One region of the Methylobacterium sp. Leaf469 genome, then DNA from elsewhere that is predicted to be linked to it. Evidence: riboswitches for the same ligand, from Rfam matches in the RefSeq annotation. Region 1 holds a riboswitch; the other holds the start of a gene.
What was found. Region 1 has a riboswitch for cobalamin ahead of ASG60_RS07035 (TonB-dependent siderophore receptor). Riboswitches for the same ligand answer to the same signal wherever they lie in the genome.
Positions count from the first base shown of each region.

Region 2: it holds a riboswitch for cobalamin, as region 1 does, so the genes downstream of both, ASG60_RS09225 (CbtB-domain containing protein) here and ASG60_RS07035 (TonB-dependent siderophore receptor) in region 1, are expected to answer to the same signal.

Region 1 is NZ_LMRE01000009.1:6,632-11,882, forward strand. It holds gene ASG60_RS07035 (TonB-dependent siderophore receptor) at 1-1,469, opposite strand, end outside; cobalamin riboswitch at 1,819-2,028, opposite strand; gene ASG60_RS07040 (response regulator) at 2,226-3,947, opposite strand; gene ASG60_RS07045 (response regulator) at 3,947-4,408, opposite strand; gene ASG60_RS07050 (ATP-binding protein) at 4,412-5,251, opposite strand, start outside.
Region 2 is NZ_LMRE01000012.1:298,374-303,624, reverse strand. It holds gene cobN (cobaltochelatase subunit CobN) at 1-50, opposite strand, end outside; gene ASG60_RS09245 (DUF4349 domain-containing protein) at 67-945, opposite strand; gene cobW (cobalamin biosynthesis protein CobW) at 951-1,985, opposite strand; gene ASG60_RS09235 (DUF1636 domain-containing protein) at 1,982-2,374, opposite strand; gene ASG60_RS09230 (CbtA family protein) at 2,367-3,128, opposite strand; gene ASG60_RS09225 (CbtB-domain containing protein) at 3,157-3,333, opposite strand; cobalamin riboswitch at 3,386-3,583, opposite strand; gene cobU (bifunctional adenosylcobinamide kinase/adenosylcobinamide-phosphate guanylyltransferase) at 3,693-4,226, shown strand; gene cobO (cob(I)yrinic acid a,c-diamide adenosyltransferase) at 4,223-4,825, shown strand; gene ASG60_RS09210 (cobyric acid synthase) at 4,839-5,251, shown strand, end outside.

The DNA.
Region 1 (5,251 bases):
GAGAGTTCGGGGAGCGGCTGATAGACGAGTCCGGCGCGGGGCGTCGCGGCGGCCCGCGACTGCTCGACGTCGCTGCGCGGAATGCGCTCGCGGAACGACTGCTCGAAGAAATCGAACCGGACGCCGAGCAGCGCCTTCCATTCGGGGCTGAGCGCGATCTGGTCCTGGGCGTAGAGGGCCGTATTGGTCACCCGCTCGAGGTTGTTGCGCGGGATGGTGAGCGGCGGCAGGGGCTGGCCGTAGCGCGGGTTGTAGATGTCGATGGAAAACGAGTTCTGCCGGACGTTCGAGCGCAGATAGACCGTGCGGCTGTCGGTGCTCTCGCGCTCGAAGCCGAGGAGCAGGGTGTGCGCCAGGGGCCCGGTGGCGAAGCGGCCGACCACCTCGGCCTGGCCGATGGCGGTGTCCCACCGGTAGTCCCGGAAGTTGCGGTCGCGGGAGACCGTGCGGTTGTCGGCCGCGATGGCGCGGACCTCGGCGGATTCGCCCTCGAGTGTGCCGGTGTTGAAATGTGCGCCGAGCCGCATCTGCCAATCGGCGTCGAAGCGGTGCTCCAAGCGGACCTGCAGGGTGTTCGAAGTCTGCTCGGTGCTCTGGCCCGGCTCGCCGAGGAAGCGCGAGATCGGCAGGAAGCCGAGCTGCCGGTTGATGGCGATCACGCCCCGGTCGAACACGATGCGGTTGCGCACGAATTCGGTCTCGACGGTGACCTTGGTGTCAGGCGTGATCTGCCAGCTGATGGACGGCGCCACGAACAGCCGGTCGCCGTCGACGAAATCGCGAAAGCTGTTCTGGCGCCCGCCCGCGAAGTTGAAGCGGTACTGGACCGTCTTGTCCTCGTTGAGGGCGCCGCCGGCATCCACGGTGCCGCGGAACTGCTCGAAGCTGCCCCAGAGGCCGCCCATCTCGACGAAGCGCTCGGCCGTCGGCTGCTTGGTGATGATGTTGACCACGCCGCCGGGATCGCTGCGCCCGAACAGGGCGCCGCCCGCGCCCTTCAGCACCTCGATACGCTCGACGTTCTGGGTGTCGGGCGGCGGCGGGAACCCTCGGTTGATGGCAAAGCCGTTCTTGAAGATCTCGGACGTGGTCACGCCGCGCACGGCGTAGCTGAAGACCGTCAGGCCGCCGAAGTTGTTCTGCTGGGCGACGCCGGGGGTGTAGTTGAACACCTGGTCGACTCGCGTCGCGGCCAGATCGGTGATGACCTCGCGCGAGGCAACCGTGACGACCTGGGGCACGTCGCGCTGGGGCGTGTCGGTCTTGGTGCTGCTCACGGCGCGCGCCGCGCTGAAACCCGGCGTCGGTCCGATCAACCCGATGGCGCCTTCCGGCACGTTGAGGCCGATGCCGGTGCCCTCCACCGTGAGGGTGTCCAGGGTGACCGCCGTCTCCTCGGCACGGACCGACGGCGTCAGGGACAGGGCCGCGAGGGCGACGCCGAGGCGCAGGCCGTTTTTCAGGAGCATCGTATCGGGTCTCGAACGGGATGAGCGCCGCTCCAGCCCGTCGCCCGATGAGGGGACGCCCCCCGGCACCGGCTCAGGAGCCTGAATGGCGTTTGAAACATTATTACGTTGCGAAGCTTGGCCATGCAAGCTGAAACCTTGCACGCCGAAATCAAGCAAGCCGAGTTCGGGCACGGGCTCCGTGTCGCCGGGCCGGTTCTGAGCGGGAACGCTTTCGGGGAAGGGGTGATCGATCGCGGCCATCAACACCATCCAAATGGTTCTGGACGTGTCAGGCAGAGCAGCACGGGCGCGCGCCGACCATGACGGGCCGACGTCGATCATGCGACCCACCGGAGCACCCCGCCCGAGAGACGTTCGTCGCCAAGGCAGGTCTCCTGGCTCACGGATCGACGCCCCTGCCTGGCCTTCCCGGTGCATGGCACCAGTGACCGTTCTCGGCAGCGGCTCACCGCTCACAGTTGCGGGGGCAGCTTCGGCATCGCCCGGATGGGCTCGACCGAATTCCCTCTTAGCTCGCGATCCGAGGACCGCGAGAACCTTGACGGCTGTACGGTTCCATCCGGGTCCGGAGAAGTCAAGGCCGAGCGCCCTCGGCCGCCGATTGGAACGTCACGGCGCGAGACCTGCCGGGCCGAGACACGCAGGATCGTGGCGAGCCCCGGCGCCGCGCACACCGAGGACGAAGGCGGCGAGGTCCAGGACGCCAGCCGGCTGTCTTCCTCGAAACCCGCGGATCCGGGGCGGACGATCGATTCAGCTGCCGGAGGAGCCGCCCGAGACCAGGCGCAGACCGGGCGCGGGTCGATTCACGATGGCCTCCCCGACCTTGCGTTCCAACTCGCCGTCCCGGAACGGTTTCTGAACGATACTGTCGGCGCCGACCGCGCCGACCTTCATCAGGGCCGTGGTGTCCGCATAGCCGGTGACGAACAGAATCGGCAGGCTGGGCCAGCGTTTGCGGATCTCGGTGGCGACCTCGGCCCCATTCATGCCCGGCATCGCGAAGTCCAGCACCACGAGATCGACGCAAGGGTCCGCCTCGAGGGACGCCAGTCCCGCGAGGCCCGAGCCCGCCTCGCGCACCGCGTGACCGGCCTCCGCGAGGCGGGTGGTGGTGACCTCACGCACAGCCGTGTCGTCATCGACGACGAGCAGGACCGATTGTCCGCCCGGCAAGCGGCCAAGCCCGCATGCGGTCATGTGGGGGGCCTCGTGGACGGCGCTCGTTCCGTCCTCGACGCGGGGCAGGTAGACTCGGATCGAGGTCCCCTCCCCGACGATCGTGTCGATGCGGATGCCGCCGCCTGACTGCTTCACGAAGCCGTAGGCCTGGGCGAGCCCGAGCCCCGAACCCTTGCCCACCTCCTTGGTGGTGAAGAACGGCTCGAAGGCGCGCGCCACCACCTCCGGCGGCATGCCCGTTCCCGTGTCGCTGACGGCCACCATCACGTACTCGCCCGGCATCGGCTGCTCGGGGCGCGTCTGGGGGCCGGTGACCGTGACGTTGGCCGTCTCGATGGTCAGACATCCCCCGACCACCATGGCGTCGCGCGCGTTGATGGCGAGGTTGAGGATGACGAGTTCGATCTGGGTCGCATCCACCAAGGCCGGCCACAGGTCGGGCTGCAGGGTCGTCTCGATGCGCACCGCGCCGCCGATGGAGCTCTGGAGCAGGTCGCGCATGGAGGCGACGGTCTGGTTCAGACTGACCGGGGTGGGCTCCAGCCTCTGGCGGCGGGAGAAGGCGAGGAGCTGCGCCGTGAGATTCGCGCCCCGATCCGCCGCTCCCTTCATCATCGCGAGCCGACGCTTCGAGCGCTCGGTCGAGACTTCGCGCCCGAGGAACTCGATGTTGCCCGAGATGACGGTGAGCAGGTTGTTGAAGTCGTGCGCGACACCGCTCGTGAGCTGCCCGACGGCCTCCAGGCGCTGGGCGAGGCGCAGGGCCTCTTCCACCCGCTCGCGCTCGACGATCTGCATCTGCAATTCGGCGTTCGAGGTGGCGAGTTCCCGCGTCCGCTCGGCGATGCGGAGTTCCAGCGTATCGTTGAGGGCCTGAAGCGCGGCCTCCGCCCGACGCTTGTCGGCCTTCGCCTGGGCCTCCGCCAACGCCCGCAGGACGGTGCGTGGAAGACGCTCGAGGCGCTGCTTCGTGATGTAGTCGACGGCGCCGTTCTTCAACGCCTCGACGGCGGTCTCCTCGCCGAGGGTGCCGGACACGAAGACAAACGGCGTGTCCGGGCACTGCTCCCGGGCGACGGCGAGGGCGCTGATGCCGTCGAAGGTCGGCAGGACGAAATCGGCGAGGATCAAGTCATGACGGCCCGGTAGGGCGGCGGCGGCGAAATCGGGGCGGTCCATCACCCGATCGATCACGTAGGGGCGCCCCATGCCGTCGAGGGCGGCCTCCACCAGTTCGGCGTCGAGATCGCTGTCCTCCAGGTGGAGGATGCGGATCGCGTCGTCGGCGTCCATCAGGTGTTCGATGGCCAGCCTCCCTTGTGCGGCGGCGGCTCGTTCAGGACGGCCCAGAACACGCCGAGTTCCTGGATGGCCGAGAAGAATTCGTTGAACCCAACGGGCTTCACCACGAATGCGTTCACCCCGAGGTCGTAGGAGCGCACCACGTCGGTCTCTTCGCGCGAGGAGGTGAGCATCACCACCGGGATGGACCGGGTCTGCGGATCGCCCTTCACCTTGGCCAGGACCTCCAAGCCATCGACCTTGGGCAGCTTCAGGTCGAGCAGGATCACGGCCGGGTCCTGCAACGCCCGGTTCACGTGTGCGCCGCGCCTGTAGACGAAATCGAGGGCCTCCGCCCCGTCCCGGCAGATGACGATTTCGTTGGCGAGCTGACCCGCTTCCAGTGCCGCGAGCGTGAGCTCGATGTCGTTGGGATTGTCTTCGACGAGAAGGATCGGTTTCAGGTTGGCCATCTCTCAGGGTGCCTCGCCCCGCAAGGGCAGCGTGAAGTGGAAGGTCGCGCCCTCGCCGAGCCGGCCCTCGGCCCAGGTCCGGCCGCCATGGCGCTCGACGATGCGGCGCACGTTGGCGAGCCCGATGCCGGTGCCCTCGAACTCCTCGACTCGGTGCAGGCGCTGGAACACGCCGAAGAGCTTGTCGACATAGGTCATGTCGAAGCCGACCCCGTTGTCGCGGACGAAGAAGACGGCCTCGCCGTCTTTTGGGGGAAGCCGTCCGATCTCGATGACCGCCTCGGGTCGGTTCCGGCTGTACTTCAGCGCGTTCGAAAGCAGGTTCTCGATGACGAGGCGCAGCATGAACGGGTCGGCGTAGGCACGGCCCAGGGGCCCGATCTCCCAGCGCACGACGTGTGCGGGCGCCGCATCGCGCAGAACCTTGCGCCGGACCTCCTCAACCAGGGCGTTCATGTCGCCCGATACCCGGTTCAGGGCGTTGCGGCCCATCTGCGAGAAGGCCAACAGGTTGTCCACGAGGGTTCCGGCCGAGAACGCCGCCTCGATGATGGTGTCGACGTAGTGCCGGCCCTTGTCCGACAGGTTGGCGCCCTCGCGGGTCTTCAGGAGGTTCGAGTAGCCGACGATGTGGCGGAACGGGGCCCGCAGGTCGTGGCTGACCGAGTAGGAGAATGCCTCCAGCTCTTTGTTGGAGCGCTGGAGCTCCTCGCTCAGCGCGGCCAGTTCTTCCGCCCGGCGCAGCACGATCCCGAGGACCGAGGCGCGCAGATCCTTGGCCGCCTCGATCTCCGGGACGCTCCAGGGGAGCGCGCGCCCCTTCAGCGTTTCCTTCCAAATCTC
Region 2 (5,251 bases), on a different contig from region 1:
GCGGCTTCGCCCTCGTCGAGGGAAACCGTATCGACGCGGATCAGATGCATGGCGGGATGCGCGACCTCACAGCCGCGCCTCCGTGAGGGGCCGGCCGATCCGGGCGCGTTTGCGCCGGCGCAGCCGCCAGAGGGCGCGGACGAGGAACAGTCCGATCGCCGCCACGGGAAGCCAGGGCAGGCTGGCGACGGCGAAGCGCAGGGCGGCGCCCGCACTGGCGCCGAAGGTCTGGCCGGCCTGGCTCCAGGCTTCCTCGACGGGGGCGAAGGCACCCGCTCGCGCGCTGTCCGAGCGAAGCGAAACCGAGACGATTTCGGTATCGACGCGCCGTTGCAGGCCGCGCTGCTTCGCCTCCCCCTCCTCGATTTCGGATTGGACCTTGGAGAGTTCCTGGGCGATGCGGATGAGGTCCTCCACGCGCGTGTCCGCCTTCGCGGACAGTTCGTCGAGGCGCGCGCGATAGGCGGCGAGCTGGGCGAGCCGGCGTCCTCCGTCCGCGATGGGTGTGGTCAGGTCGTCGGCCCGTGTTGCCTGACGCCGCAGGACCACATCGCCCGCCGCCTCGCCCGGCAGGGGAGCCGTGAGGAACGCCACGTAGGGGGCGACGGACTCGTGCGGCAACCGGACCTGAATCTGCGCCTGCGGTCGCCCCTGCGGACGCGGACCGTCATCGATGGACGACGTGACGAGGATGCAGCCGAGGCCCGCATCGGTCAGGCAGCGGTCACGCGCCGCCGCGAAATGCGCCGCCACCCGATCGGGCGGCAGGCCGATGGTGAGGTCGTGCGTATAGGCGAGCTTGGCTGCGGTGTTGCGGGCGGGCTGGGCCAGCGCGAGGGGATTGGCGGTGTCGGGCGCCGGCGGGCGCGTGTCGGAGCAGCCCCCCAGTCCGAGGAGTACGGCAAGGCCCAGGGCCGCCGCCGCGCGGCCGTTCCGTACCGCCATGGCGCTCACCCGGCCAGGGCGGCGGCGACCGCCGCCTGATCGAATCCCTTGAGGCCGATGACGACGAGGCGGCCGTCGCGGGCTTCCGTGCTTTTCCAGGGTCGGTCGTAGTGATGCGCGATGCGGGTGCCGACACCCTGCACGACGAGGCGCATGGGCTTGCCCGTGACTTCGGCGAACCCCTTGATGCGCAGCACGCCGGCGGTCTCTGCCGCGCGACCGACGCGGATCGCCAGGTCCTCGGCGGTGGCCGTGGCCGGGACGGGCAGGGCCACGGAGTCGAAATCGTCGTGGTCGTGGTCCTCGCCCTCGCCGTGGTGCGAGGGTCTGGCGTCGAGATCGTCCTCGGCCGCGGCTCCGAGGCCCAGGATCACGCGGGGATCGAGGCGGCCGTGCTCGGCCTCCACCATCTTCACGGCGCGGGGCAGGTGGGCCTGAACCTCGGCGCGGACCTTCTCGCGGCCGGCGGCGTCGAGGAGGTCGGCCTTGTTCATCACCACGAGGTCGGCGCAGAGGATCTGGTCCTCGAACACCTCTTCCAGGGGATTGTCGTGATCGACGTTCGTGTCCTCGGCACGCTGGGCGGCGGAGGCCGCCGGATCGTCGGCGAAGAAGCCCGCCGCCACGGCTGGACCGTCGATGACCGCGATGACGCCGTCCACGGTGACCCGCGAGCGGATCGCAGGCCACTGGAACGCCTGGACCAAGGGCTTGGGCAGGGCGAGGCCGGAGGTCTCGATAAGGATGTGCTCGGGTGGGTCGGCTCGGTCGAGGAGCTTGTTCAGGGCCGGCACGAAGTCGTCGGCCACGGTGCAGCAGATGCAGCCGTTGGCGAGCTCGACGATGTCCTCGTCTTGGCAGCCTTCGATGCCGCAGGCGGCGAGAAACGAGCCGTCGAAGCCGATATCCCCGAACTCGTTGACGATGATCGCGAGCCGCCGGCCGTTCGCGTTCTCGACGAGGTGGCGCACGAGGGTCGTCTTGCCGGCCCCGAGGAAGCCGGTGACGATGGTGCAGGGAATCTTCTCGACCAGGGTCATTCGGCGGCGTCCGTACTAGGGTGCGCCGCGAGCGGCGGGATGCGGGCGACGACGCCCTTGCGGAATTCCTGGGGCCGCGCCTTCCACGGCACGACGCCGTCGGGCGTCTCGCCGTAGAGGCCGACCCCTTCGAGGATGATCCGGGCGGATTCGGTGGCGTCGAGGTCGCCGTAGACGTAGGTCCAGCGCCCTTCCGAGGCCACCGCCACCGTGCATGGCCGCTTGCAGACGGAGAGGCACTCGACGCCTTCGATCCGAAGGCCGGTCTGGCCGTGCTCACCGACAGCCTCCCGGAGCGCGTCGAGGAGGCGCGCACCGGCGCGGGGTTCCGCCGGGTCGCCCGCCGTACGGCAGGCGGTGCAGACGTAGAGGGTGACCACGTCAGGCATGCGCCGTCGCCTTGCGACCGAACAGGGCCCAGGCCCAGCCGTAGGCGAGCCCGATGACCGCCCAGAACACGAAGGCGATCCCGAGCGAGCGTGCGGCGAACTGGGCCGCGTAGCCCGCCGGCAGGGCGGAAGCCGCGTGGCTCGTCTCGGGTGCTCCGGCGAGGTGTGGTGCCACGATCAGGACGAGGCCGCCCGCGATGGAGATCGGCGCGCGGCGGATGGCGATGAGGTAGAGCCCCATGGCGGTGGCGACGGCGGTCATCACCCACCAGAACTGACGATCGGCGAGGGGGGCGGCGTCCATGCCCGGTAGTTCCGGCGGCAGGCCGAGGGCCGGCGCCAGGGCGACGGCGAGGAAGCCCGCCACGGCGAAGCGCAGGCCGGTCTCGGGCGTCGGTTCGCGCCCGCAGGCCAGCAGCACTGCGCCGAGCAGCAGGGCATACCCGACGCCGCCCACCAGGGTGGCGAGCGCCGTGAACGCCATGCGCGGCAGTCCGGGTCCGGGCTGCCAGGCGGGCGCGGTCTCGCCGCCGGACACGCCCGGGTCCTTCGCGCCGTGATCGTGTCCGCCATGCACCCGCACCACGAGGGATGCGAATCCCGGCGCGGGGGGCGATACGGGGGCTTGAGCCTGCGTCTCGTAACGCTCAGCCGCGATGATGAGCGGAGAGGTCAGGGCGAGCTGCAGGCCCGTCGCGACGATAGCCGCGAGGAAGCCGGCGACCAGGGCCGCCGACACGAGCCGGATGATCATGGGGTGTCTGCCTTCAGGCGCCAGGCGCTCAGTGGCAGGGAAAATTCTGGGTGTGGCGGAAATCGTGCGCCGCGTTGTGGAGCGCCATCGCCGGGGCGAAGCCCGCCATGAACACGAGGCCGAGGCCGAGGAACGCGGCGACGAGAACGGCCCCGAGGCGCTCGTTGGTGCGGGTGCCGGTCAGAACGAGGGTGTTGGTCGACATCGGTTGATCTCCTGGCCGCCCCGCCGGCGGCCGTGGTCGAAGGTGAGGACGAAGGTCCCCGGTGCCGGACGGCAGGTCTCCTGGCTCGCGGGTCATCCGGAACCTGCCGCCTTCCCGGATCGCTCCGGTGGCCGATGGCAGGCCCGTCGCCGCTCACAGTTGCGGGGGCAGCCGCGGTTTCAAGGCGCTTGCCCCTCACCGCGTTCCCTTTTCACCCCGTCGCCGGGGCACCGTCCGATCCCGATGCTTCTACGCGGTCGCGCGATCCCTGACAACGCGCCGCTGTGCCGTTTGCATCGCCTTTGACCACACAAGGGCGTTTCGGGCTAAAGAAGCCCTATGCGGCAGCCGTCCCCCCCATGACCGAGATATTCCCCCGTGTGACCCTCGTCCTCGGCGGCGCGCGCTCGGGCAAGAGCGTCCATGCCGAGGGGGTGATCGAGGCGCAGCCGCCACCCTGGCTGTATCTCGCAACGGCCCAGGCCTGGGACGACGAGATGCGCGACCGCATCGCCCTCCACCGCACCCGAAGGTCGGCCGACTGGATCACGCAGGACGTGCCGATCGACCTGCCCGAGGCGGTCGCGGCCGCGCGCGGACCGGTACTGGTGGATTGCCTCACCCTCTGGCTCACCAACCTGATCCTGGCGGAGGCCGACGTCGAGGCCGCGACCGGGGCGCTGCTCTCCGCTTGCGCCGACGCGCCGGGGCCGGTGGTCCTGGTCGGCAGCGAGGTCGGCCTCGGCATCGTGCCCGACAATGCCCTCGCCCGCCGCTTCCGCGACGCGGCAGGGCGGCTTCATCAGCGCCTCGCCGCACAGGCCGACCGCGTCGTGTTCATGGTGGCGGGGCTGCCGATGATCGTGAAACCCCAACATGGAGACCACGCATGAGCGACGCCGCCGACCGCCATCGGGAGAAGATGGAGAAGCGCAAGGCCGTGCAGGATGCCGAGGTGGCGGAGAAGACCATCGAGAAGGGCCTCCTCATCGTCAACACGGGTCCCGGCAAGGGCAAGACCACGGCGGCCCTGGGCCTGATGCTGCGGGCGCTGGGCCACGGCTGGCGGGTCGGCGTGGTGCAGTTCATCAAGGGCGCCTGGGACACGGGCGAGAAGCACGCCTTGAAGGCCTTCGGGAACCAGATCGACTGGCACACCCTCGGCGAGGGCTTCACCTGGGAGACCCAGGACAAGGCCCGCGACATCGCGGCGGCCGAGCACGCCTGGACGAAGGCCCTGGATCTCATGGCCGATCCGAGCATCCGCCTCGTGGTGCTGGACGAACTCAACATCGCGCTGCGCTACGACTACCTGCCCATCGACGACGTGGTGGCGGCGTTCCGGGCACGCCGACCGGACCTCCACGTCATCGTCACCGGCCGCAATGCCAAGCCGGCCCTCGTCGAGGCCGCCGACCTCGTCACCGAGATGGGCTCCGTGAAGCACCACTTCGCGGCGGGCGTGAAGGCGCAGGAGGGGATCGAGTTTTGAGGTTCCAGCCGTCATGACCCGCGCCATCATGATCCAGGGCACCGGTTCGGATGTCGGCAAATCCCTCATCGTCGCCGGTCTGTGCCGCGCCTTCGCCCGGCGCGGGCTGCGGGTGCGGCCGTTCAAGCCGCAGAACATGTCGAACAACGCCGCCGTCACGGCCGATGGCGGCGAGATCGGACGGGCCCAGGCGCTTCAGGCGAGGGCCGCCGGAGTGGCGCCCTCGGTCCACATGAACCCGGTCCTCCTCAAGCCCCAGAGCGAGACCGGCAGCCAGATCGTGGTGCAGGGCCGGATGGTCGGCCAGGCCGCGGCCCGGGACTACCAGGGCTGGAAGCCGCGCCTCCTCGGGGCCGTGCTCGAAAGTTTCACCCATCTGAAAGCCGAGGCCGACCTCGTCGTGGTCGAGGGCGCCGGCTCGGCGTC